3 regions of the Actinoplanes missouriensis 431 genome follow, and region 3 is predicted to be linked to each of the others. Evidence: riboswitches for the same ligand, from Rfam matches in the RefSeq annotation. Region 3 holds a riboswitch; each other region holds the start of a gene.
The links. Region 3 has a riboswitch for cobalamin ahead of AMIS_RS14385 (ABC transporter substrate-binding protein). Riboswitches for the same ligand answer to the same signal wherever they lie in the genome.
Positions count from the first base shown of each region.

Region 1: another riboswitch for cobalamin. It lies ahead of AMIS_RS26705 (VWA domain-containing protein); the one in region 3 lies ahead of AMIS_RS14385 (ABC transporter substrate-binding protein).
Region 2: another riboswitch for cobalamin. It lies ahead of bluB (5,6-dimethylbenzimidazole synthase); the one in region 3 lies ahead of AMIS_RS14385 (ABC transporter substrate-binding protein).

Region 1 is NC_017093.1:5,772,700-5,780,191, forward strand. It holds gene AMIS_RS26695 (cobyrinate a,c-diamide synthase) at 1-35, opposite strand, end outside; gene cobO (cob(I)yrinic acid a,c-diamide adenosyltransferase) at 29-628, opposite strand; gene AMIS_RS26705 (VWA domain-containing protein) at 780-2,930, opposite strand; cobalamin riboswitch at 2,967-3,137, opposite strand; gene AMIS_RS26710 (gluconokinase) at 3,306-4,871, shown strand; gene AMIS_RS26715 (citrate synthase) at 5,050-6,333, opposite strand; gene AMIS_RS26720 (universal stress protein) at 6,507-7,316, shown strand; gene AMIS_RS26725 (putative bifunctional diguanylate cyclase/phosphodiesterase) at 7,390-7,492, shown strand, end outside.
Region 2 is NC_017093.1:4,498,778-4,506,269, reverse strand. It holds gene AMIS_RS21145 (S1 family peptidase) at 1-59, shown strand, start outside; gene AMIS_RS21140 (hypothetical protein) at 65-265, shown strand; gene AMIS_RS21135 (hypothetical protein) at 325-555, shown strand; gene hppD (4-hydroxyphenylpyruvate dioxygenase) at 933-2,126, shown strand; gene AMIS_RS21125 (homogentisate 1,2-dioxygenase) at 2,129-3,325, shown strand; gene AMIS_RS21120 (hypothetical protein) at 3,322-4,194, shown strand; gene fahA (fumarylacetoacetase) at 4,191-5,360, shown strand; cobalamin riboswitch at 5,409-5,607, shown strand; gene bluB (5,6-dimethylbenzimidazole synthase) at 5,646-6,281, shown strand; gene AMIS_RS21105 (beta-L-arabinofuranosidase domain-containing protein) at 6,610-7,492, shown strand, end outside.
Region 3 is NC_017093.1:3,066,181-3,073,672, forward strand. It holds gene AMIS_RS14375 (copper chaperone PCu(A)C) at 1-272, opposite strand, end outside; gene AMIS_RS14380 (cytochrome c oxidase assembly protein) at 301-2,319, opposite strand; cobalamin riboswitch at 2,413-2,598, shown strand; gene AMIS_RS14385 (ABC transporter substrate-binding protein) at 2,641-3,666, shown strand; gene AMIS_RS14390 (FecCD family ABC transporter permease) at 3,702-4,655, shown strand; gene AMIS_RS14395 (FecCD family ABC transporter permease) at 4,655-5,662, shown strand; gene AMIS_RS14400 (ABC transporter ATP-binding protein) at 5,659-6,465, shown strand; gene AMIS_RS14405 (tartrate dehydrogenase) at 6,471-7,492, shown strand, end outside.

The DNA.
Region 1 (7,492 bases), 2.7 Mb from region 3:
GACGCCGGCGCCGCGATCACGACCCGGTTCACCATTCGATGCCCTGCTGTCCCTTGCGTCCCGCGTCCATCGGGTGCTTCACCTTGGTCATCTCGGTGACCAGGTCAGCCGCGGCGATCAGATCCGGGTGCGCGTCCCGCCCGGTGATCACGATGTGCTGCGTACCGGGGCGGTCCTTGATCGTCGCGATCACGTCGGCCACGTCCACCCAGCCCCATTTCATCGGGTAGGTGAACTCGTCCAGCACGTAGAACTTGTAGCTCTCCTTCTCGAGATCGCGCTTGATCTGCGCCCAGCCCTCGGCGGCCTCGGCGGCGTGGTCACGCTCGGTGCCGGCCCGCTGGATCCAGGACCATCCCTCACCCATTTTGTGCCAGGTCACCGGCGTGCCGTTGACACCGTCGAGGGCCTTCAGCGCCGACTCCTCGCCGACCTTCCACTTCTGCGACTTCACGAACTGGAACACGCCGATCGGCCATCCCGCGCTCCACGCCCGCAGCGCCATCCCGAACGCCGCCGTCGACTTCCCCTTGCCCGCCCCGGTGTGCACGGCGAACACCGCCTGCCGCCGCCGCTGCCGCGTGGTCAGCCCGTCGTCCGGAGTCACCGCGACTTTGCCTTGAGGCATTCTTCAACCCTTTTCTCTGTACGGGCGACGCCGTCCCGCCACCCCAAGCCGTCCCCGACAACCCGGCGACCCGGCGCGGGCCGGCTCGCTCCCCTCACCCACCGTCAGTGGTCCCGCTTCCCGCGTGCCGCTCCCCGCCTGCGTGCGGGGTTCAGGCCGCCCGGCGATACGCGCGGTCCGCCGGGGCGGGCGCCGCCGCGGAGCCGGGCACGACCGCTGCCTGCAACCGTTCGAGCGGCATCAGCTCGGCCTTCAGCGCCGTGGCAAGCCGTCCCGCAAGACCGAGACGGATCGGACCGGACTCGCAGTCGACGACCACGGTCGCGACCCCGTTCAGCATCGGCGCGAGCCGCAGCGGATCCGGGCCGCTGGTGGCCCGCCCGTCCGTGACAAACACCAGCAACGGCCGCCGGCGCGGATCACGGCGGCGTTCGGTCGCGATGGTCGCCGCCGCGGCGCGCAACCCGGCCGCGATCGGGGTCCGCCCACCGGTCCGTAGCGCCGCCAGCCGCATCACGCCGACCTCATGGCTGGACGTGGGCGGCAGCACCACCTCCGCGTCCGCGCCCCGAAACGTGATCATCCCGATCCGGTCCCGCCGCTGGTAGGCGTCCCGCAGCAACGACAGCACCGCCGTCTTCACGAGCGTCATCCGCTTCCGGGCCGCCATCGATCCGGACGCGTCCACGACGAAGAGCACGAGGTTCGCCTCCCGCCCCACGTGCACCGACTCCCGCAGATCCCGAGGCGCCACCCGGACCCGCTTTCCCGACATTTCGGAGAAGTCGGAGGGCGCCCGGGAGGCCGCCTCCGCGCCGGCTCGGTCCAGGGCGGCACGGAGCGTCGCCGGAAGGTGCGGGGCGCCGGCGAGCTTGCCGATCGGGGTACGGCTGCCGACCACCCGCCCGCGACGGGCGTAGGCCGGAGAGCGCCGCCCGGCATGACCACCCTCACCCCGGGCCGAGATGCGCAGTGTCCGCGTTCGGTAGGCCGGCCCAGCGGTCGCCGCCGCGCCCGCTTTGTCCCCCTGCGCGGCCTGCTCCTGCTGCCCTGAGTCGTCCCCTGCCTGCCCGGAGCCGTCCGCCGCCGCCCCGGAGCCGTCCGCCGCCGCCCCGGAGCCGCTCGCCGGACCGCCGCCGTCCCGCGGGCCCTCCGGTCCGCCACCGCCACCGCCGCTGGGTGGGCCGTCGCCGTCCGGGTCGTCGCCGTCGTCATCGGCCGGCCCGGAAGCCTCACCGGCGGACGACTCCGCCGCCTGACGCTCGGCCTCGGCCTCACGGAGGGCCTCCTGCTCGGCCTCGGCCAGGGCCTGTTCGAGCTTCTCCTCGTCGGTGCCCGGCGGGTCGAGCGGATCGGTGCGCCGCCGGTGCGGCAGGGCCAGCCGGGCAGCGTCGCGGACGTCGTCGGCGGTCACCCGGTCGCGGCCGTGCCAGGCGGCCAGGGCGACGGCGCAGCGGGCCACCACGATGTCGGCGCGCATGCCGTCCACCCCGTAAGCGAGGCAGACCCGGGCGATCCGGTCCAGCTCCGTGTCGGGGAGCCGCACGCCGGGGAGCTGGGCGCGGGCGGCGGCGATGCGGGCCGCGTACTCCCGCTCGGCCTCGGCGAACCGGGCGGCGAACCCGTCCGGGCCGGCCTCGTAGGCCAGCCTGCGGCGCACCACCTCGGCCCGCTGCGCCGCGTCGCGGGGCGCCGCCACGGTGACGACCAGGCCGAAGCGGTCGACCAGCTGCGGGCGCGGCTCACCCTCCTCCGGGTTCATCGTGCCGACCAGCAGGAACCGTGCCGCGTGCTTCACCGACACGCCGTCGCGCTCGACGTGCGCGCGGCCCATCGCGGCGGCGTCCAGCAGCAGGTCGACCAGGTGGTCCGGGAGCAGGTTCACCTCGTCGACGTAGAGCACGCCCCGGTGGGCGGCGGCGAGCAGGCCCGGCTCGTACGCCTTCACCCCGTCGCTGAGCGCCCGCTGCAGGTCCAGCGTGCCCACCACGCGGTCCTCGGTGGCGCCGACCGGCAGCTCGACGAGCCGGGCCGGGCGGGCGTCGGCGGGGCCGCCGATCGGGTGCGGGCCGTCCGGGCAGCCCGGATCCGGGGCGTCCGGGTCACAGGCGAACCGGCAGCCGCGTACCGTCGCGATGCCCGGCAGCAGGCCGGCCAGCGCACGCACGACGGTGCTCTTCGCGGTGCCCTTCTCGCCGCGCACCAGCACGCCGCCGACGGCGGGTGAGACCGCTGTCAGCAGCAGCGCGAGGCGCAGGTCATCGAGGCCGACGACGGCCGAGAACGGGTAGGGAGTTGTCACGAGGGTCCCCTTCTGCGCGGGTGTCCACGCCCGCACGTCAGCCACGAACGAGCGGCCGGAGTCTCCTGACTCCCGGATCGGCGATCACCGCGCCTTCCGGCCCCTGTCGAAGCCGTGGCTGTGCTGCGGGTCGCTCCCCGGTCACAGTGGCGGGACCGTCCCGGATTCGCACCGGGTTCCTCCGCTACCGCTCGCCGGTCACTCTTTCTCACCGGCGGGGTACGCGTCAACGCGAGCACCGGTGACAACGATCGCTCCGGCGTCCCGGGCGGCCCCGCGGGCAGCGGTCACCGGGGCGATGACGAGCGGCGCGCCGGGCCGGTACGAAAGGATGTCCGCCGGGTAAGGCGAAGGGCAGGACGAGGGAGGCCACGCATGGACGTTGTGATCGGCATCGACACCGGTACCACCGCCACCAAGGGCGTCGCCGCCGGGCCGCGCGGGGAGATACGCGCGCTGACCAGCGTGCACTACCCGCTGTCGGTGCCCGGGCCGGGTCGCGCCGAGCTCGACCCGGCGCAGCTGGTCGACGCCGCGGTGAAGGCGCTCACCGACGTCGCCGCCGCGTGCCGGGAAAACGGCGACCGGGTGATCGCGATCGGACTCAGCGCGTTCCTGCACGCGCTCGTGCCGATGTCCGCGGACGGCGAGCCGCTGGGCCCGCTGATCACCTGGGCGGACGGGCGCTCGGCCGGGCAGTGCGAGCAGATCGTCGCGGCCGGGCGGGCCAAGGTCCTGCAGGCGCGCACCGGCACCCCGGTGCACCCGATGTCGCCACTGACCAAACTGGCCTGGTGGGAGGCGACCGACCCGGACACCCTGCGGGGCACGCCCCGGTGGGGCGGGGTGAAGGAGCTGATCGTCGCGGCGCTCACCGGCGGGCCGTTCCAGGTGGACCTGTCGCTCGCCTCCGGCACCGGCCTCTACGACATCCACTCGCGCAAGTGGGACGACGAGGCGCTCGGGATCGCCGGGGTGCGCGCGGAGCAGCTCGCCGAGGTGGTGCCGACGACGACCCGGCTGCGGCTGCGGCCCGAGGTGGCGCGGGCGGCCGGGCTCGACGAGGCCGTTCCGCTGATCATCGGGGCCGCCGACGGTCCGCTCGCCAACCTCGGCGTGGGCGCAACCCCGGCCGGGATCGCGGCCGTCTCGCTCGGCACCAGCGGCGCGCTGCGCACGGTCGTCGACCGGCCGGCCAGCGACGAGGCGGGCCGGCTGTTCTGCTACGCGCTCACCGAGGACCGCTGGGTGATCGGCGGCGCGGTGAACAACGCCGGCTCGGTGGTCCGGTGGGCCGGCGAGAGTTTCGCGGCCGGGTTCGAGCGGCCGGGCGCCGAGGGCGAGGACGCCGACGAACGGGACGCGGCGCTGCTGGAGGAGGCGGCCGGGGTCCGGGCCGGCAGCGAGGGCCTGCTCTGCCTGCCCTACCTGCTGGGTGAGCGGGCGCCGTGGTGGCGTCCCGGTCTGCGCGGCGCGTACCTGGGGCTGCGCCGCGAGCACAAGCGCCCGCATCTGGTCCGCGCCGCCGTGGAGGGGGTGTGCCAGCAGCTCGCGCTGGTGCGGGACTCGTTCGAGGCGGAGGGGTACCCGGTCACCGAGATCCGGGCCACCGGCGGGGCGGCCGCGTCCGAGCTGTGGGTGAGCGTGCTGGCCTCGGCGCTCGATCTGCCGGTCGCGGTCGCGGACACCCCGGAGGGCACCGCGCTCGGGGCCTGCCTGCTGGCCCGGCACGCCCTCGGCGAGTTCCCCGACCTGGCCGAGGCGGCCGCTCTGGTCCCGATCAGCCGGCACACCCGGCCGGAGCCGGAGGACGCGGAGCTCTACCGGCGGCTGCGTCCGCTCGTGGAGGAGTCGGCCCTGGCCGTGCTCGACGTGGTGGCCGAGCTGGACCGGCTCGCGCCGGAGCCGCTGCCGGGCACGGAGAAGGCGGTCGGCGCCTGACCCGGCGGGCGGTCGCGGGGTGACCACGCGGCCGTAGCGAAAGACGCCGGACGGCCGGGAGCGGGCAGACGGCCGCGCGGCCTGCCGGGGACCGTCGGCGTGCGGGGAGCCCGAACGCGTACCGGGAAGGAGAAACGCCCTGCCGGAAGGGACCGGCAGGGCGTTGTCGCTCGGTGGGTCAGCGCTTGTCGAGCGGGACGAAGTCGCGGACCGGGGAGCCGGTGTAGATCTGCCGCGGACGGCCGATCTTGTTGGCCGGGTCCACCATCATCTCGCGCCACTGGGCGATCCAGCCGGGCAGGCGGCCGATCGCGAACAGCACCGTGAACATCTTGGTGGGGAAGCCCATGGCCTTGTAGATCAGGCCGGTGTAGAAGTCGACGTTCGGGTAGAGCTTGCGGGAGATGAAGTACTCGTCGGAGAGAGCGATCTCCTCGAGCTTGAACGCGATCTCCAGCAGCGGGTCCGGCGTGTCGAGGGTGGCCAGGACCTCCTGGGCGGCCTTCTTCACGATCGCGGCGCGCGGGTCGTAGTTCTTGTAGACCCGGTGGCCGAAGCCCATCAGCTTGACGCCTTTTTCCTTGTTCTTCACTCGCGTGACGAACGAGTTGACGTCTCCACCGTCCTTGCGGATCTGCTCCAGCATCTCCAGCACCGCCGCGTTCGCCCCGCCGTGCAGCGGGCCGGAGAGCGCGTTGATGCCGGCCGAGACGGAAGCGAACAGGTTCGCCTGCGCGGAGCCGACCAGCCGCACCGACGACGTGGAGCAGTTCTGCTCGTGGTCGGCGTGCAGGATGAAGAGCATGTCGAGGATCTTGGCGACCTTCGGGTCCACGTCGTAGGGCAGCGTGGGGAGGCCGAAGGTGAGCCGCAGGAAGTTCTCGACGTAGTCCAGCGAGTTGTCCGGGTACGGCAGCGGGTGGCCGATCGACTTCTTGTAGGCGTACGCCGCAATCGTCGGAAGTTTCGCCATCAGGCGGATTGCGGAGATATCAACCTGCTCGGAATCGAGCGGGTCGAGCGAGTCCTGGTAGAAGGTCGAGAGCGCGGTGACCGCCGAGGAGAGCACCGACATCGGGTGCGCGTCCCGCGGGAAGCTGGAGAAGAACGTGCGCATCTCCTCCTGCAGGAGCGTGTGCACGCGAATCTTGTCCGCGAAGTCGCGCAGCTCGGCGGCGCTCGGGAGCTCGCCGTTCATCAGCAGGTAGGACACCTCGAGGAAGGTGGACTTCTCCGCCAGCTGTTCGATCGGGTAACCCCGGTACCGCAGGATGCCCTGGTCACCGTCGATGTACGTGATCTTCGACGTGGTCGACGCCGTGTTCACGAACCCCTGGTCGAGAGTGACGTAGCCGGTCTCCTTAAGCAGAGCACTGACGTCGATGCCGCCCGGCCCGTCGACGGCCTCGCGTACCGACATCGACAGCTGGCCACCAGGGTGGTCGAGCTTGACATCCGTCATGTATTTCCCTCACTTCACCGGCAGATGTCCCAAAGATTTTGCCGTTCACCGTAAACCCTCAACCTGAATGGGTCATCAGGTAGCCATCTGTTGAGGCATTGGTCACCAGTACGTATGGGTCGTTGCACCATAGACAATGGTCGGTATATTGCGGCTTTGTTACGGGAGGACCGATGCCAGATCCTGTCGTGGTAGGCGTCGACGGCACCGCGTCCGGTCGCGCCGCGGTCCGGCTGGCCGCGCGGGAGGCCGTCTCCCGCGGGTGCCTGCTGAAGGTCGTCCATGCTTTCACCTGGGCCGATCCGGGCGGCGGTTACGCCTCGGCTCGTGGCGCCGCCTCCCGCTTCGTCGAGGAGGCGGTCGCTTTCGCCAAGCGTTCCACACCCGGCCTCGACGCGCGGGGACAACTGCTGGATGGACCACCCGGACGCGTGCTGATCACGCAGAGCCGCGCCGCCCGCCTGCTGGTGGCCGGCGGTGACGGGCTGGACCGACTGGGCGCCGGCTCGGTGGTGCGTGACCTGGTCACGCGCTCCTGGTGCCCGGTGGCCCTGGCCCGCGGGCACCGGCCGCCGACCGGGCCGGTGGTCGCGGCCGTCGACGGCTCGGAGTTCTCCCTGCTGGGGCTGCGGTTCGCGATCGAGGAGGCGGAGCTGCGCGGCTGTCCGCTGCGGGTGGTGCACGTGGTCGGCGCGCTCGGGCTGCGGGAGCGGGCCGACCGGCTGCTCGCGGCGGTGCCCGCGGAGCAGCGGCGGGTTCTGATCGGCCCGCCCGGGGCCGCCCTGGTCCGGGCCACCCGCCGGGCCGGGCTGCTGGTGCTCGCCCCGCGCGGCGCGGGTGGCGCCCGGCGGATCGGCGCGGTCGCCGGCGAGGTGCTGCGCCGCGGCGGCTGCCCGGTGGTCTTCGCGCACGGTCTCCGGGCGAAGGCTCCGGCACCGTCTCCGGAGCCGCCGGCAGTTCAGCAAACCTTGGTTGGCGAATAGCCCGGATTGCTACCGTTGATCCCAACATTGGTCTTCGGGAGGAACGCCCGGTGCTCTTCGGGAGGAATGCCCGGTGCAACCCGCACTCCCGCCCCTGATCGTCCGGCGGCTCTGGCAGGTGATGGCCGCCTTCGGCATCCTCGCCACGGCGCTCTACGCGCTCTTCCCCGACACGC
Region 2 (7,492 bases), 1.4 Mb from region 3:
TCACGGCGGCGCGGGGCAAGCGCCGGTACCGCGGGCGACGGCGGAACTCAGCGCGCTGAGCCGGTTGCGGACTGATTCCCGGCGTTCCCTCAACCCGGGCGGCCGGCTGCCGAACGGCACCGTCATGCCGAAGTTCCAGCGAATGACGTTCCCGACGGCTCAGCCGGACGCCCGGGTCGTGCACACCATCGCCCCGACCGGACGCATCACCCGCCGACCCACCGAGACGCCCCGCGACGAGGCCCTCAACGAGGACGCCGGGTAGCGGGTGGTGGTGTCCATGCTCACGTGTCCGCCCCGATCCGACCGGGTAATCGCGCCGTCATGGCAGACGAGACCTTGATCCGGATCCGGGCGGCCGCCGAGGCCTACGCCGAGGCGGTGCGGCAGACGCAGCGCTACTTCGACCGGATCGACGACACCACCGACCCCAGCGTGCTGATCGAATACGCGGAGCTGGTCCGCACCGAGGAGGCCGCCCTCGCCGACCGGCTCGACGCGCTCACCGTGGCCGGCCTGCGAGCGGAGAGCTTCGACGGCGGCTCCGAGAACTGACCTCCGAAGCACGGCCATCAATGGCAGGATTACCCTGTTCTGGGCGTTTCGCTTGCGCCCATTCCCGGGTACGGCCGACCGGCGCCCGTCGCGCCGAAGGAGGATCAGTGGAACCCGCACAGTGGCCGCGCCCGTCACGACTGCGCCGGCGGGGACGATCGCGGTGCGGGGTCGCCCGCCGCCCGATCTGGGCCCCGCCGGACCGCCGCCCCCGGCGTCGTCCGACATAGCGCTTCCCTGAGCAGATTGCGCAGTGCTAACCGCCCTACCAGCGGGTATCTGTGCATTCTGCTCGGCGGAAACTGGACGTGTTGCGCAGGCCACAGCTCACTGAGCAGCCTGTGGGGCATCACCGGTTTCCCGCTGAAGGGAGCACGATGTCCGTCAACGACACGCTGACCAACGAAGAGCGGCTCGCGGAGCTCGATCTCGACACCCTCAAGCAGCTGGTGGGTCTCGTCGAGTACGACTCCGCCGCCGATCCGTTCCCCGTCACCGGCTGGGACGCGATCGTCTGGGCGGCCGGCAACGCCACCCAGACCGCGCACTTCTTCCAGTCGGCGTTCGGGATGGAACTGGTCGCCTACTCGGGTCCGGAGACCGGCAACCGCGACCACATGTCGTATGTGCTGAAGAGCGGCGCCATCAAGTTCGTCATCAACGGCGGGGTGGCGCCGGACAGCCCGATCATCGCTCACCACGCCCGGCACGGCGACGGCATCACCGACATCGCGCTGGCGGTGCCGGACGTCGACAAGTGCATCGAGCACGCCCGTGCCCAGGGCGCCACCGTCCTCGAGGAGCCGCACGACGTCTCCGACGAGTTCGGCACCGTGCGGATGGCCGCGATCGCGACCTACGGCGAGACACGGCACACGCTCGTCAACCGTACCCACTACACGGGCCCCTACCTGCCGGGATACGTGGCGCGTACCTCGGCGCGGCCGAAGAAGAAGCGCATCTTCCAGGCGCTGGACCACGTGGTCGGCAACGTCGAGCTCGGCGCCATGGACGAGTGGGTGGACTTCTACAACCGGGTGCTCGGCTTCACCAACATGGCCGAGTTCATCGGCGACGACATCGCCACCGACTACTCGGCGCTGATGTCGAAGGTCGTCGCGTCCGGCAACCACCGGGTCAAGTTCCCGCTCAACGAGCCCGCGGTCGGCAAGAAGAAGTCGCAGATCGACGAGTACCTGGAGTACTACGGCGGTCCCGGCGCACAGCACCTGGCGCTCGCCACCAACGACATCCTGCGGGCCGTCGACGTGCTGACCGAGGAGGGCGTCGAGTTCCTCGCCACGCCGGACTCCTACTACTCCGACCCGGAGCTGCGGGCCCGGATCGGCAAGGTCCGGGTGCCGATCGAGGAGCTGCAGAAGCGCGGCATCCTGGTGGACCGGGACGAGGACGGGTACCTCCTGCAGATCTTCACGAAGCCGATCGGCGACCGGCCCACGGTCTTCTTCGAGCTGATCGAGCGGCACGGCTCGCTCGGCTTCGGCAAGGGCAACTTCAAGGCGCTGTTCGAGGCCATCGAGCGCGAGCAGGCCAAACGCGGGAACTTCTAGCCATGGCTCACTACCAGCGGGCCGGCCACGTCCCACCGAAACGGCACACCCAGCACCGCGATCCCGACGGGCGGCTCTACTACGAGGAGCTGATGGGGGAGGAGGGCTTCTCGTCGGACTCGTCGCTGCTCTACCACCGGCACGTGCCGTCGGCCGTGGTCGGCGCCCGGATCTGGCAGCTGCCCGACCAGGCCACCCAGTCCAACCAGCCGCTGCTCCCGCGCCACCTCAAGCTGCACGACCTCTTCGAGGGCGAGGAGTGGAAGTCGTGCGACGCGGTCCGCGACCGGCGCCTGGTGCTCGGCAACGCCGACGTACGGATCAACTACGTCGTCGCCGGCACCGCGTCGCCGCTGTACCGCAACGCCACCGGGGACGAGTGCGTCTACGTCGAGGCCGGGAGCGGCACCGTCGAGACCGTCTTCGGTCACCTCGACGTCGGGCCCGGCGACTACGTGATCATCCCGCGGGCCACCACGCACCGGTGGGTGCCGTCCGGGGACGGGCCGCTGCGGCTCTATCCGATCGAGGCGAACAGCCATATCGCCCCGCCGAAGCGGTACCTCTCCCGGTACGGCCAGTTCCTCGAGCACTCGCCGTACTGTGAGCGCGATCTGCGTACCCCCGCAGCTCCTGATCGTGTCGAGGACGAGAACGTCGAGGTCTACATCAAGCACCGCGGCGACGGCCCGGCCGGGCTGGCCGGCAGCGTGCACGTGCTGCCGCACCACCCGTTCGACGTGGTCGGCTGGGACGGCTGCCTCTATCCGTACGCGTTCAACATCGCCGACTACGAGCCGATCACCGGCCGGATCCACCAGCCGCCGCCGGTGCACCAGGTCTTCGAGGGCGCCAACTTCGTGATCTGCAACTTCGTGCCGCGCAAGGTCGACTACCACCCCCTGGCCGTGCCGGTGCCCTACTACCACTCCAACGTCGACTCCGACGAGGTGATGTTCTACGTCGGCGGCGACTACGAGGCCCGCAAGGGCTCCGGGATCAACGTCGGGTCGATCTCCCTGCATCCCGGCGGCTATCCGCACGGGCCGCAGCCGGCCGCGATCGAGGCGAGCCTCGGCGCGGAACGGTTCGACGAGACGGCGGTCATGGTGGACACGTTCCGGCCGCTCGGTCTCGGCGAGGCCGGCCGGATCAGCGACGACGGCGTCTACGCCTGGACCTGGGCGCGGAAGCCGTGAACCCGCTGTTCGCGCGGCTCTTCGACGACGCGGCGATCTTCCCGCCGGGTGACCTCCCGGTTCCGGACGCGGTCAAGGCGTACCGGGAGCGGCAGCTGTCGCCCCTGGAACCGCTGCTCGGGCCGTTCGTCTGCTCGCTGGCCCGCCTCGACGAGCTGGTCGCGGCGGCCGGGCCGGTCGCCGCATCCGCGCCGGTCGCCGCACCCGCGCCGATCGCCGCACCCGCGCCGATCGCCGCCGCCGAGCCGATCGCGGCGGCCGCGCCAGGGCGGCCGCTGCCGGTGTCGCTCGTGCTGCCGGGGCCGGACGTGGCCGCGATTCCGGCCGCGTCGACCGCGATCGAAGTCGTGGCGGTCGAGGGGCCGGAACTGATCAGTCCGGGCGGGACGCTGACCGCGTACCGCGAGGTGGGCCGGGGAGAGATCACCGCGGCCCGCGTCGCGGCCTTGCGCGACGCGGGCCTGCGATTGAAGATCAGGACCGGTGGGGTACGGCCTGACGCGTTCCCGACCGAAAAGGATCTGGCTGAGGCGATCTGCCGGGCGACCGCGGGCGGGGTGCCGTTCAAGCTCACCGCGGGACTCCACGATCCGATCCGTCACCGTGACCCGCTGACCGGTTTCGAGCATCACGGGTTCCTCAACGTGCTGGTCGCGACCGCGCACGCCGTCCAGGGTGGCGGCGTGGACGAGGTCGCGGCCGCACTGGCCGACCAGGACGGTCACCGGGTCGCCGCGGCGATCGCCACCATCGATGATCGACTGGCCCGCGACGTGCGGCGGCAGTTCGTCAGTTTCGGCACATGCAGCATCAGCGAGCCGGTCGACGGCCTGCTGCAGCTCGGACTTCTCCCGGAGGACATCCTGTGAGCCCGCTCGGCAGCCCGGCCACCCTGCCCTACGGCGTGTTCAGCACCGCGGCCGACCCGCATCCCCGGGCCGGCGTCGCGATCGGCGACCAGATCATCGATCTCCCGGCGGCCGTCCGGCGCCTCGCCCCGCAACTGGCCGGCGCGGTCGCCGGCCCGTCCCTGGACGCCCTGCTGGCCGCCGGCCCCCGCGTCTGGGCCGACCTGCGGGCGCAGCTGACCACCTGGGTCACCGACGAGATTCATCGCGATCTGATCGCGGCGCATCTCGTGCCGGCCCGGGAGGCGACGATGCACCTGCCGTTCACGGTGGCCGACTACGTCGACTTCTACGCCTCCGAGCAGCACGCCACCAACCTCGGACGGATCCTGCGCCCCGGCCAGGAACCGCTCACCGCCAACTGGAAACACCTCCCGATCGGCTATCACGGCCGCGCCGGAACCGTCGTCGTGTCAGGAACCGACATCGTGCGGCCGAGCGGCCAGCGGGTCGGCCCGGTCTTCGGGCCCTCCCAGCGGCTCGACATCGAGGCCGAACTGGGTTTCGTCGTCGGCGTCGGATCCTCGCTCGGCAAACCGGTCGAGCTGGGCGCCTTCGAGGAACACGTCTTCGGGGTCTGCCTGGTCAACGACTGGTCGGCGCGGGACATCCAGGCCTTCGAGTACGTTCCGCTCGGCCCGTTCCTGGGCAAGAGCTTCGCCACCTCGATCAGCCCGTGGATCGTCCCGCTGTCCGCTCTCGATCATGCCCGGGTGGCGCCGCCGGAGCGTTCCGTGCCGGTGCAGCCCTACCTCGACGACGAGAAGACGCCGGCGTGGGGCCTGGACGTGCGGCTTACGGTGACCCTGAACGGTCACGTGATCTCCCAGCCGCGCGCCGCCGACATGTACTGGACGGGCGCGCAGATGCTCGCCCATCTGACGGTCAACGGCGCCTCGCTGCGCACCGGTGACCTGTTCGCCTCCGGAACGATCAGCGGCGGCTCGCCGGGCTCGCTCATCGAGCTGTCCTGGAACGGTCAGGAACCGCTCGCGCTGCCGGACGGCTCGACCCGCGCGTTCCTCGAGGACGGCGACGAGGTGGTGATCAGCGCGGTCGCGCCGGGCCCGGACGGCTCCACGATCAGCTTCGGGGAGGTCCGCGGGCGGATCGTGAGCGCGTTGTAGGGTTCAGCACGGCACAAGATCATGGTGAGGTGCCCCGTTCCGCTCCGGACGTGTCCGATATGGATTGGTCCGGCTCGGAGCGGGGAGAATCTGGGAAGCCGGTGTGATTCCGGCACGGGCCCGCCGCGGTGACCGGGGAGCCGCCGCCCACGCGCGCGAGCGCAGCCACTGGCCGCAACGGCTGGGAAGGCGGGCGGTGAGGCGACGATCCGGGAGTCCGAAGACCGGCCTCGCCGACTGTCGCCCGGGCGCACGCCCGGGCCGAATCGCAGCGGGAGCCTGCCCATGTCCAGTCAGCTGTACGACGTCATCCACCGCCGCCGCGACGTCCGCGGCCAGTTCACCGGCGCCCCGATCCCACCGGCGGTCCTCGATCGCGTGCTGGCGGCCGCCCACGCCGCACCCAGCGTCGGACTCTCCCAGCCCTGGGACTTCATCCTGGTCAGCGACGAGTCAACCCGCGTCGCTTTCCACGATCACGTCCAGCGCGAGCGCGCGGCCTTCGCGTCCACCCTCGACCCGGACGCCGCCGCCACCTTCTCCAAAATCAAGATCGAGGGGGTACGGGAATCCACCCTCTCCGTGGTCGTCACCTACGACCCGGACCGGGGCAGCCCGGCAGTCCTCGGCCGGCACGCCATCGCGGACGCCGGCCTCTACTCGGTCTGCCTGGCGATCCAGAACCTCTGGCTCGCCGCCACCGCCGAGGACCTGGGCGTCGGCTGGGTCTCCTTCTACCGCGAGCCGTTCGTCCAGGACCTGCTCGGCATACCCGCCGGCATCCGCCCGGTGGCGTGGCTCTGCCTGGGGCCGGTGACCCACCTGGAGGAGACCCCCGACCTGGAACGCCATGGCTGGCGCAGGCGAATGCCGTGGCAGTCGGCGGTCCACGAGAACAGGTGGTCCCCGAGGGAGGGCTGACGCCGGGCCTTTCGGGCGCGGGGTGGTCGCCCGGACAACCGGCTGCTTCCGCATCTCTGGCCGATGTTCGTGAGCGCTAACAAATCGATCGAGCCCTGTCTGGTGTGAGCCGTTTCCTGATGTCGGGCACGGCATGATTCCCCTGATCGGTCCCGAGCAGCGGAGCTGTGGGAAAGCCTGTGCGAGTACCCGCCCGAAATCGTCGGCGTCTTGTCGCGGCATCGAACCTGTGCAACGATCCAGTTACGTCGATGTTAACGTTCATCCCCCCCGGTACGAATACATCGGTCGTCTTCGTTCCCTCCCGTCCCCATCCTCTGGAGGATTCGTGTCGTCCCTTCCCCTGAGCCGGCGGAGCGTCCTTCGTGCCGCCGGCGCCGGTGCGGTCGTCTCCGCCGTCGGCGTCTCCATCGCTGCGACCACCGCGGAGGCCGATGCCGCCGTCGTCCCGCCGGTACGTACGGACATCGGCAACGCGGCGTCCGAGTTCATGCCCGGTCAGGTGCGGCTGACCGCGAGCCGGCTGCTGGACAACCAGAACCGCACCATGAACTACCTGCGGTTCGTCGACGTCAACCGGATGCTCTACGTCTTCCGCGCCAACCACCGGCTGTCCACCGCCGGTGCCGCCGCGAACGGCGGCTGGGACGCGCCGAACTTCCCGTTCCGCTCGCACATGCAGGGCCACTTCCTGACCGCATGGGCGCAGGCGTACGCCTACACCGGCGACACCACCTGCCGTGACAAGGCCGACTACATGGTCGCCGAGCTGGCCAAGTGCCAGGCGAACAACGCCGTGGCCGGGTTCAACGCGGGCTACCTGTCCGGCTTTCCGGAGTCGGACCTCGACGCCGTCGAGTCCGGCAAGCCGATCGCGGTGTCGTACTACTGCATCCACAAGACCCTCGCGGGTCTGCTGGACGTGTGGCGGCTGATCGGCAACACCCAAGCCAAGGACGTCCTGTTGAAGCTTGCCGGGTGGGTCGACTGGCGTACCGGCCGGCTCAGCTACAGCCAGATGCAGACGACCCTGCAGACCGAGTTCGGCGGTATGAACGAGGTGCTGGCCAACCTCTACCAGCAGACCGGCGACGCCCGCTGGCTGCGAGTGGCGCAGCGCTTCGACCACGCCGCGATCTTCGACCCGTTGGCGGCCAACCGCGACGAGCTCAACGGCAAGCACGCCAACACCAACATCCCCAAGTGGGTCG
Region 3 (7,492 bases):
TGCACCGAGGTCACGGTGATGTCCGCGCCGGTGCCGTTGACAAGCGTGCCGAACGCCGCCGTCATCTCGCCGGCCTTGGCCGCCTTGACCCACGGGTCCTTGACCGTCAGGGTGGCCGCCGCGGCCGCCGGCGCGCTGGGCGGCGTCGTCCCGGCGCCCGAGGTGGCCTCGGTGCCGCCACAGCCGGACAGGCCGCCCGCGGTCAGGACTCCGGCCAGCAGGACGGAGGCGGCGGCGCGGCGCCGGGGACCGGCGAAGAAGGTGAATCGCATGATGCCCGTTTCGTTAAGGGGTGTGTGCCTATTGGTCTGCGTCCGGCGCCGGAAAGTTCCCACCGGCTTGCTCCCGCGCGGCCGTGGCGGCGAGGAACGCGTTGTAGCGCGCGAGGTCGTCCGGCTCACCGGAGCTGTCGGCGCGGTCGGCGGCGCGGTCCAGACGGGCCTGCTCGCGCTCGTCCGACCGGATCCACTGGCGGACCAGCACCAGCATGATGACGACCGCCGGGATCTCGCCGAACGCCCAGGCCAGGCTCGCGCCGAGATGCTGGTCGGCAAGCAGCGACGACGCCCAGGGCGGATGCACGGCGGTGTACCAGTCGGCGGCGATCACCGTGGTGGACTGCAGCAGCACGAACCCGAAGAAGGCGTGCGCCACCATCGCCAGGAAGTGCACGACGGTCAGCATGGCCGGATGCACCCGGCGGCGTCCCGGATCGACGCCGATCAGCACCCAGAACAGCAGGTAGCCGGCGAGCACGAAGTGCACCAGCATCGCCAGGTGCCCGAGGTGGTACCGCATCAGCGTGCCGAGCAGGTCACTGAGGTAGAGGCCGTACAGGCTCACCACGTAGATGCCCAGGGCGACCAGCGGATGACTGAGGATCCGCGCGGGCCGGCTGTGCAGGATCAGCAGCAGCCACTCCCGGGCGCCGCGCACCTGCGGATCCGCCGGGCGGCGCAGCGCGCGCAGCGCCAGGGTGACCGGGGCGCCGCCGACCAGCAGGATCGGCACCGCCATCGACAGCACCATGTGCTGCACCATGTGGACGCTGAACAGCACGTAGGCGTACCGGGCGACGCCGAGCCCGGTGATCGCCGCCAGCAGCAGCATGCCGGAGACCCAGGAGACGGTACGGGTGATCGGCCACCCGTGCCCGGCCCGCCGCAGCCGCCACACGCCGACCAGGTAGGCGGCGATCCCGGCAGCGCAGACGGTCAGGAAGAACATGTCCGGCAGCGGGCCGGTGAGCATCCGCACGGCCGACGGCGGGCCGGGCTGGTCGAAGCCGAGCAACTCCACCAGGGGATCCGGCGCCACCGTCTCCTCCGGAACCGGGGTCGGGCTGCGCGACAGCGCCACCGCGAGACCGGCGGCCGCGCCGAGGACCACCAGCTCGCCGGCCGCCAGCCGCAGGAACGCCCACGGCGCTCCGGCTCGGAGCGCGGGCAGGGTCCGGCGGCGATGCGCCACCCCGATCAACCCGACGATCACCAGGGCGAAGACCTTCAGGAGCACCAGTACGCCGTACCGCGAGTCCCCGAGCGCCGCCGCCCCGCCCAGCCGGACCGCGGCGTTGGCCACCCCGCTGACCCCGGTCGCCACGAAACACGCGAGGGCCAGCCGGCTGTACCGGCCGGCGGTGTCGGCGAACCGCCGATGCCGGCGCACCAGCAGCAGGCCGGCCAGCCCGCCGATCCACAGTGACGCCGCCAGCACGTGCAGCGCCAGACTCGTCACCGCGATCTGATGGTCACCCGCGCCGGCCGCGTGCCCGGTGAAGGCCGGTGGCAGCAGGGCGATCATCGCCAGGCCGGCGGTGACGGCGGCCAGCCCGCGCGACACCCCGCCCCGGCTCAGCACCGCCACCGTCACGGCGAGTGCGGCCTGCAGCAGCAGCGCCTGCCCCTGCGAGATCGAGATCGCGAAGCTCAGCACGGCCTGGCCGCTCAGCCGGGTCACCGGCATACCGAGCACGTCGGAGACGGTGAGGACGATCAGAGCCGTGGACGCGAGCCCCCAGGACAGCGCCAGCCAGGTGACCCGGCGCAGCAGCAGCCAGCCGTGGGCCGCCACGCTGCGACCGTCGCCGGGCAGCAGGAACGCCGCCGTGACGGTCAGGCCGGCGGTCAGCACGCCGAGCAGATCCGCCAGCATCCGCACGATCGGCAGCAGCCACAGGGTGACCGGTCCGGGAGTCGGGATGCCCGGCAGCACGGTGTCGTCGACCGCCCCGCCGAACCGCAACGCCATGATCAGGACCAGTCCGGCCGTCGCCGCGACGGCCAGCACCACGGCAGGTGTTCTCAGCGAACTTCGCACGGCACATCAGTCGGCCCGTACGCCGTGATGGTTCCCGGGGTGATCCGAACCTCGCCCCGCGACCGCCCGGGTCGGGCCGCCGGACCGGGCGGCTACAGTGATCGCCGCCGTGGTGCTCGGGAAGCCGGTGTAAAGCCGGCGCGGCCCTCGCCACTGTGAACGGGACTGCCGTCGGCCCTCGTCGCGCGTCGAGGTCACTGGGTGCTTCTCGCCCGGGAAGGCCGGCCGCCGGCGCACCATCCCGTCAGCCAGGAGACCGGCCACGGCACGCTTCGACCCGTCCACGAGGTGCTGGAAGGCGGTCCCGCTGTGCGGTTCCCCATGCCCTGGCGTATCACCGCGCCACTGTCCGTTCTGCTGCTCGCGCTCGCCGGCTGTGCCGGTGACGGCGCCGGACCCGAGGCGGCCACCGCGAGCGGGGCGGTCACGGTCGCCAACTGCGGGGTCGCCGTGCCGGCCGGCGCGCCGCCCATCCGGATCTTCGCGGCGTTCCACAACGGCATCGAGGCGGTGTACGCGCTCGGCGCCGGCGATCGGCTCGTCGGCGCGGCCTACCTGGACAATCCGCTGCTGCCCGGGTACGCCGGGCAGTTCCACCCGGATCGGCAGAAGCCGGCCTACTACCCGGAGGAGTACCCGAGCCGGGAGGAGGTGCTGCGGCTCGACCCGGACTTCGTCGTCTCCGGTTTCACCGGCGCGTTCACCACCGAGGGCCTGGGCACCCGCGCCGAGCTGGACAGGATCGGCATCGGCTCGTACCTGTTCAGCCAGTACTGCCCGACCGCCGACGGCGAGGGACAGAAATCGCTCGGGGAGAACGACGTCTCGCTCGACGGCGTCTACCGCGACCTCACCGACCTGGGCCGGGTCCTCGGCGTCCCGGCGCGGGCCGAGGCGCTCGTCGCCACGATGCGGGAGACCGTCGCCGGGGTGGAGGGCAAGCTCGCCGGGGTCGAGCGGCCGACGGTCGCGATGCTGAACCGGCCGGGCGGCGGCGAACTGCGGGTCTTCGGCGCCGGTGACGTCGCCACCACGATCATCGAGAAGGCCGGCGGCACCCAGGTCTTCGACGACGTGCCCGGCCGGCTCACCCGGATCGGCACCGAGGAGCTGATCCGGCGCAAGCCTGAGGTGATCGTGGTGCCGGCCTGCTGCGGCGCCGAGGTCGGACCGGACGGCGCTCGCAGCGTCATCGACGGGCTCAAGGCCGACCCGGCGCTCGCCAATGTGCCCGCGATCCGTGACGGCCGGATCTATGCGGTCACGTTCGCCGAGGTCACGCCGGGTGTGCGCAACGCCGACGCGGTGGCGAACCTGGCCGCTCTGCTGCACCCGGAGCGGTTCTGAACGCTCGCGCAGCCGGGCTGACCGGGGCCGTCGTCGTGCTCATCGCGGCGGTCCTCGGTTCCCTGACGATCGGCAACGAGACCATCAGCATGGGTACGGTGGTCGGCACCTGGCTGCACCCGGACGGCTCCGACGCTCAGCGGATCGTGGAGTACCTGCGCTTACCCCGTACCCTCGTGGGGGTTGCGGCCGGCGCGGCCCTCGGGGTGGCCGGCGCTCTGCTGCAGGGCCTGACCCGCAACGCCCTGGCCGGGCCGGAGGTGCTCGGGGTCAACGCCGGCGCCGCGCTGAGCGTGGTGCTGGGGATCTCGGTGTTCGGCGTGCACACGTTCGGAGGCTGGGTGTGGTTCTCCTTCGCCGGAGCGGCCCTGGCCGGCGCCGGGGTGTACGCGCTGAGCTCGCTCGGCCGCGGCGGGGCGACCCCGGTGAAACTGGCGCTGGGCGGCGCCGCCGCGACAGCGCTGCTCGGCGGGCTGACCACGGCGCTGACCCTGCTCGACATCAACACGTTCAACGCGTACCGGTACTGGTCGGTGGGCGCGCTGACCGCGGCCGGCCTGCCGGTGATCGGCGCGGCGCTGCCGTTCCTGGCCGCCGGGACCGTCCTGGCGGCGATGTCGGTCCGGGCGCTGGACGCCATCGCGCTCGGCGACGACATGGCCCGATCGCTCGGGCGGCGTCTCGCCGCCGGTCGGGCGACCACCGCGCTCGCCGTGGTGCTGCTCGCCGGCACGGCGGTGGCGCTGGCCGGGCCGATCGCGTTCGTCGGACTCACCGTGCCGCACATGGCCCGCGCCCTGACCGGGCCCGCCCACCGGTGGCTGCTGCCCTATGCGGCGGTGCTGGCGCCCGTGGTGCTGCTCGCCGCCGACGTGCTCGGCCGGGTGGTCGCCAGGCCGCAGGAGCTGCAGGCCGGCATCGTCACGGCGATCGCCGGCGCGCCGTTCTTCATCGCCCTGGTACGCCGCCGAAGGCTGGCCGGACTGTGATGACGCGCGTCCACCCGCGCGCCGCCGTGGTGAGCCTCTCCGCCCTTCTCGTCGCCCTGGCCGCGACGATCGCCTCGCTGACCATGGGCGACTACCCGATGCCGCTCACCGACGTGGTCACGGTCCTGGCCGGCGGCGACGGCTCGACCCGCCGCAGCGCCTACGTGATCCTCGAGCTGCGGCTGCCCCGCGCGCTCGGCGCGCTCGCCGTCGGCGCCGCGTTCGGGCTCTCCGGCGCGATCGTCCAACGTGTCGTGCGCAACCCGCTCGCCAGCCCGGATATCATCGGCATCAACGCGGGCGCCGGCGCGGCGGCGGTGTTCCTCGTGGTGGTCGTGGCGGCCGGCCCGGTCGCCGTCGCGTCCGGCGCCCTCACCGGGGCGCTGGCGACCGCGGTGGCGATCTACCTGCTGTCGCGCCGTCGCGGAGTCACCGGGTACCGGCTCGTGCTCGTCGGCATCGGGATCACCGCGATGCTCACGTCGGTGACCGCGTACCTGCTCAACACCGCCGACGTCTACACCGCCGAGCAAGCCGCGATCTGGCTGTCCGGCAGTCTCGCCGGCCGGTCGTGGGGCCACGTGCTGCCCGTCCTGCTCGCCGTCGCGGCGCTGCTGCCGGTCGCCCTGCGGCTGGCCGCCTCGCTGCGGGCCCTGGAACTCGGTGACGACCTGGCCCTGGCCCTGGGCACCCGGGCCGAACCGGCGCGGGTCGGCCTGCTCGCCACGGCCGTGGCTCTCGCGGCCGTGGCCACCGCGGCGGCCGGCCCGATCGCGTTCGTCGCCCTCGCCGCGCCGCAGCTCGCCCGCCGCCTGGTCCGCGAACGCGGGCTCGCGCTGGTCACCTCCGCCGCGGTCGGCGCCGCGCTGCTGGCCTGCGCGGACCTGGCCGCCCGCCGGGTCCTCGCGCCCGCCGAACTGCCGGTCGGGGTGCTCACCACGGTGCTCGGAGCACCCCTGCTCATCTGGCTGCTCGCCAGAGCCAACCGGATCGGGAGGACAGGATGACCGACCTGCGCGCCACCGGCCTCGGCCTCGCCTACGACGGCCGAGCCGTGGTGACCGGCCTCGACCTGCGGATCGCTCCCGGGAAGATCACCGCCGTGGTCGGCCCCAACGCCTGCGGCAAGTCGACGCTGCTGCGCGGCCTGGCCCGGCTGATGCGCCCGGAGAGCGGCACGGTGCTGCTCGGCGGCGCCGACATCCACCGGCTGCCGACCCGCGAGGTCGCCACCCGCATCGGCGTGCTGCCCCAGCAGCCGGTCGCCCCGGACGGCATCACCGTCGCCGACCTGGTCGCCCGGGGACGCCAGCCGCACCAGAAATGGCTGCGGCAGTGGACGCCCGCGGACGAGCAGGCGGTGACCGCCGCCCTGGCCGCGACAGGCATCACCGCCCTGGCCGACCGGCCCGTCGACGAGCTCTCCGGCGGGCAGCGGCAGCGGGTCTGGATCGCCCTGGTCCTCGCCCAGGACACCGACCTGCTGCTGCTCGACGAACCGACCACGTTCCTCGACCTCGCCCACCAGCTCGAGGTCCTCGACCTGCTCACCGACCTCAACGCGGACGGCCGCACGGTCGTCGCCGTGCTGCACGACCTCAACATGGCCTGCCGCTACGCCCATGAGATCGTCGCGATGCGGGACGGCGCGGTGGTCGCGCAGGGCCCACCCGCCGAGATCGTCGACGCCGGGCTGGTCGAGACGGTCTTCGGCGTCCGGGCCCGGGTCATCACCGACCCGACGACCGGCACTCCGCTCGTCCTGCCCGAACCGACGCATGGACGGCCCCGGCATCCGGTTGTCTACTGAGACCCATGACCGGTTACCGCATCGCGCTCATCCCCGGCGACGGCATCGGCGCCGAAGTGCTTCCCCCGGCCCGTGCGCTGCTCGACGCGGCCGGCCGCCGGCACGGCGTCACCTTCGCCTACGACACGTTCGACTGGTCCTGCCGGCGCTACCTCGCCGAGGGCGCGATGATGCCGGACGACGGGCTGCGGCAGATCCGCGGGCACGACGCCGTCCTGCTGGGGGCCGTGGGCTGGCCCGGCGTGCCCGACCACGTCTCGCTGTGGGGTCTGCTCATCCCGATCCGGCGGGCGTTCCGGCAGTACGTCAACCTGCGCCCGATCAAGGTGCTCGACGGCGTGCCGAGCCCGCTGCGTGACGCCACCGGCGTGGACCTGGTCGTCGTCCGGGAGAACGTGGAGGGGGAGTACTCCGAGATCGGCGGCCGGCTCGGCCGCGGCACCGAGGACGAGCTCGCGGTCCAGGAGGCGGTCTTCACCCGCCGGGGCGTCACCCGCGTCGTCGAGTACGCCTACACGCTCGCCGAGAGCCGCGGCAACCACGTGACGTCGGCGACCAAGAGCAACGGGATCGTGCACACCATGCCGTTCTGGGACGAGCTGGTGGCGGAGGTCGCCGAGCGTCATCCGGGGGTCCGGTCGGACAAGGAGCACATCGACGCGCTCGCCGCCAAGCTGGTCCTCGCGCCGGAGCGGTTCGACGTGATCGTCGGCTCCAACCTGTTCGGCGACATCCTCAGCGACCTGGCCGCGGCCGTGGCCGGCAGCATCGGCGTCGCGCCCGCGGCCAACCTGGATCCGTCCCGGGAGTTCCCGTCCATGTTCGAGCCGGTGCACGGCTCGGCGCCGGACATCGCCGGGCGGGGCACGGCGAACCCGGTGGGCGCGATGTGGTCGGCGGCGATGATGCTCGATCACCTCGGCCACCCGGAAGCCGCTGCGGATCTGCTCGCCGCCGTCTTCGGCGTCCTGGCCGACGGCGTCAGCACCGCCGACCTGGGCGGCACGGCCGACACCGCCGCTTTTAC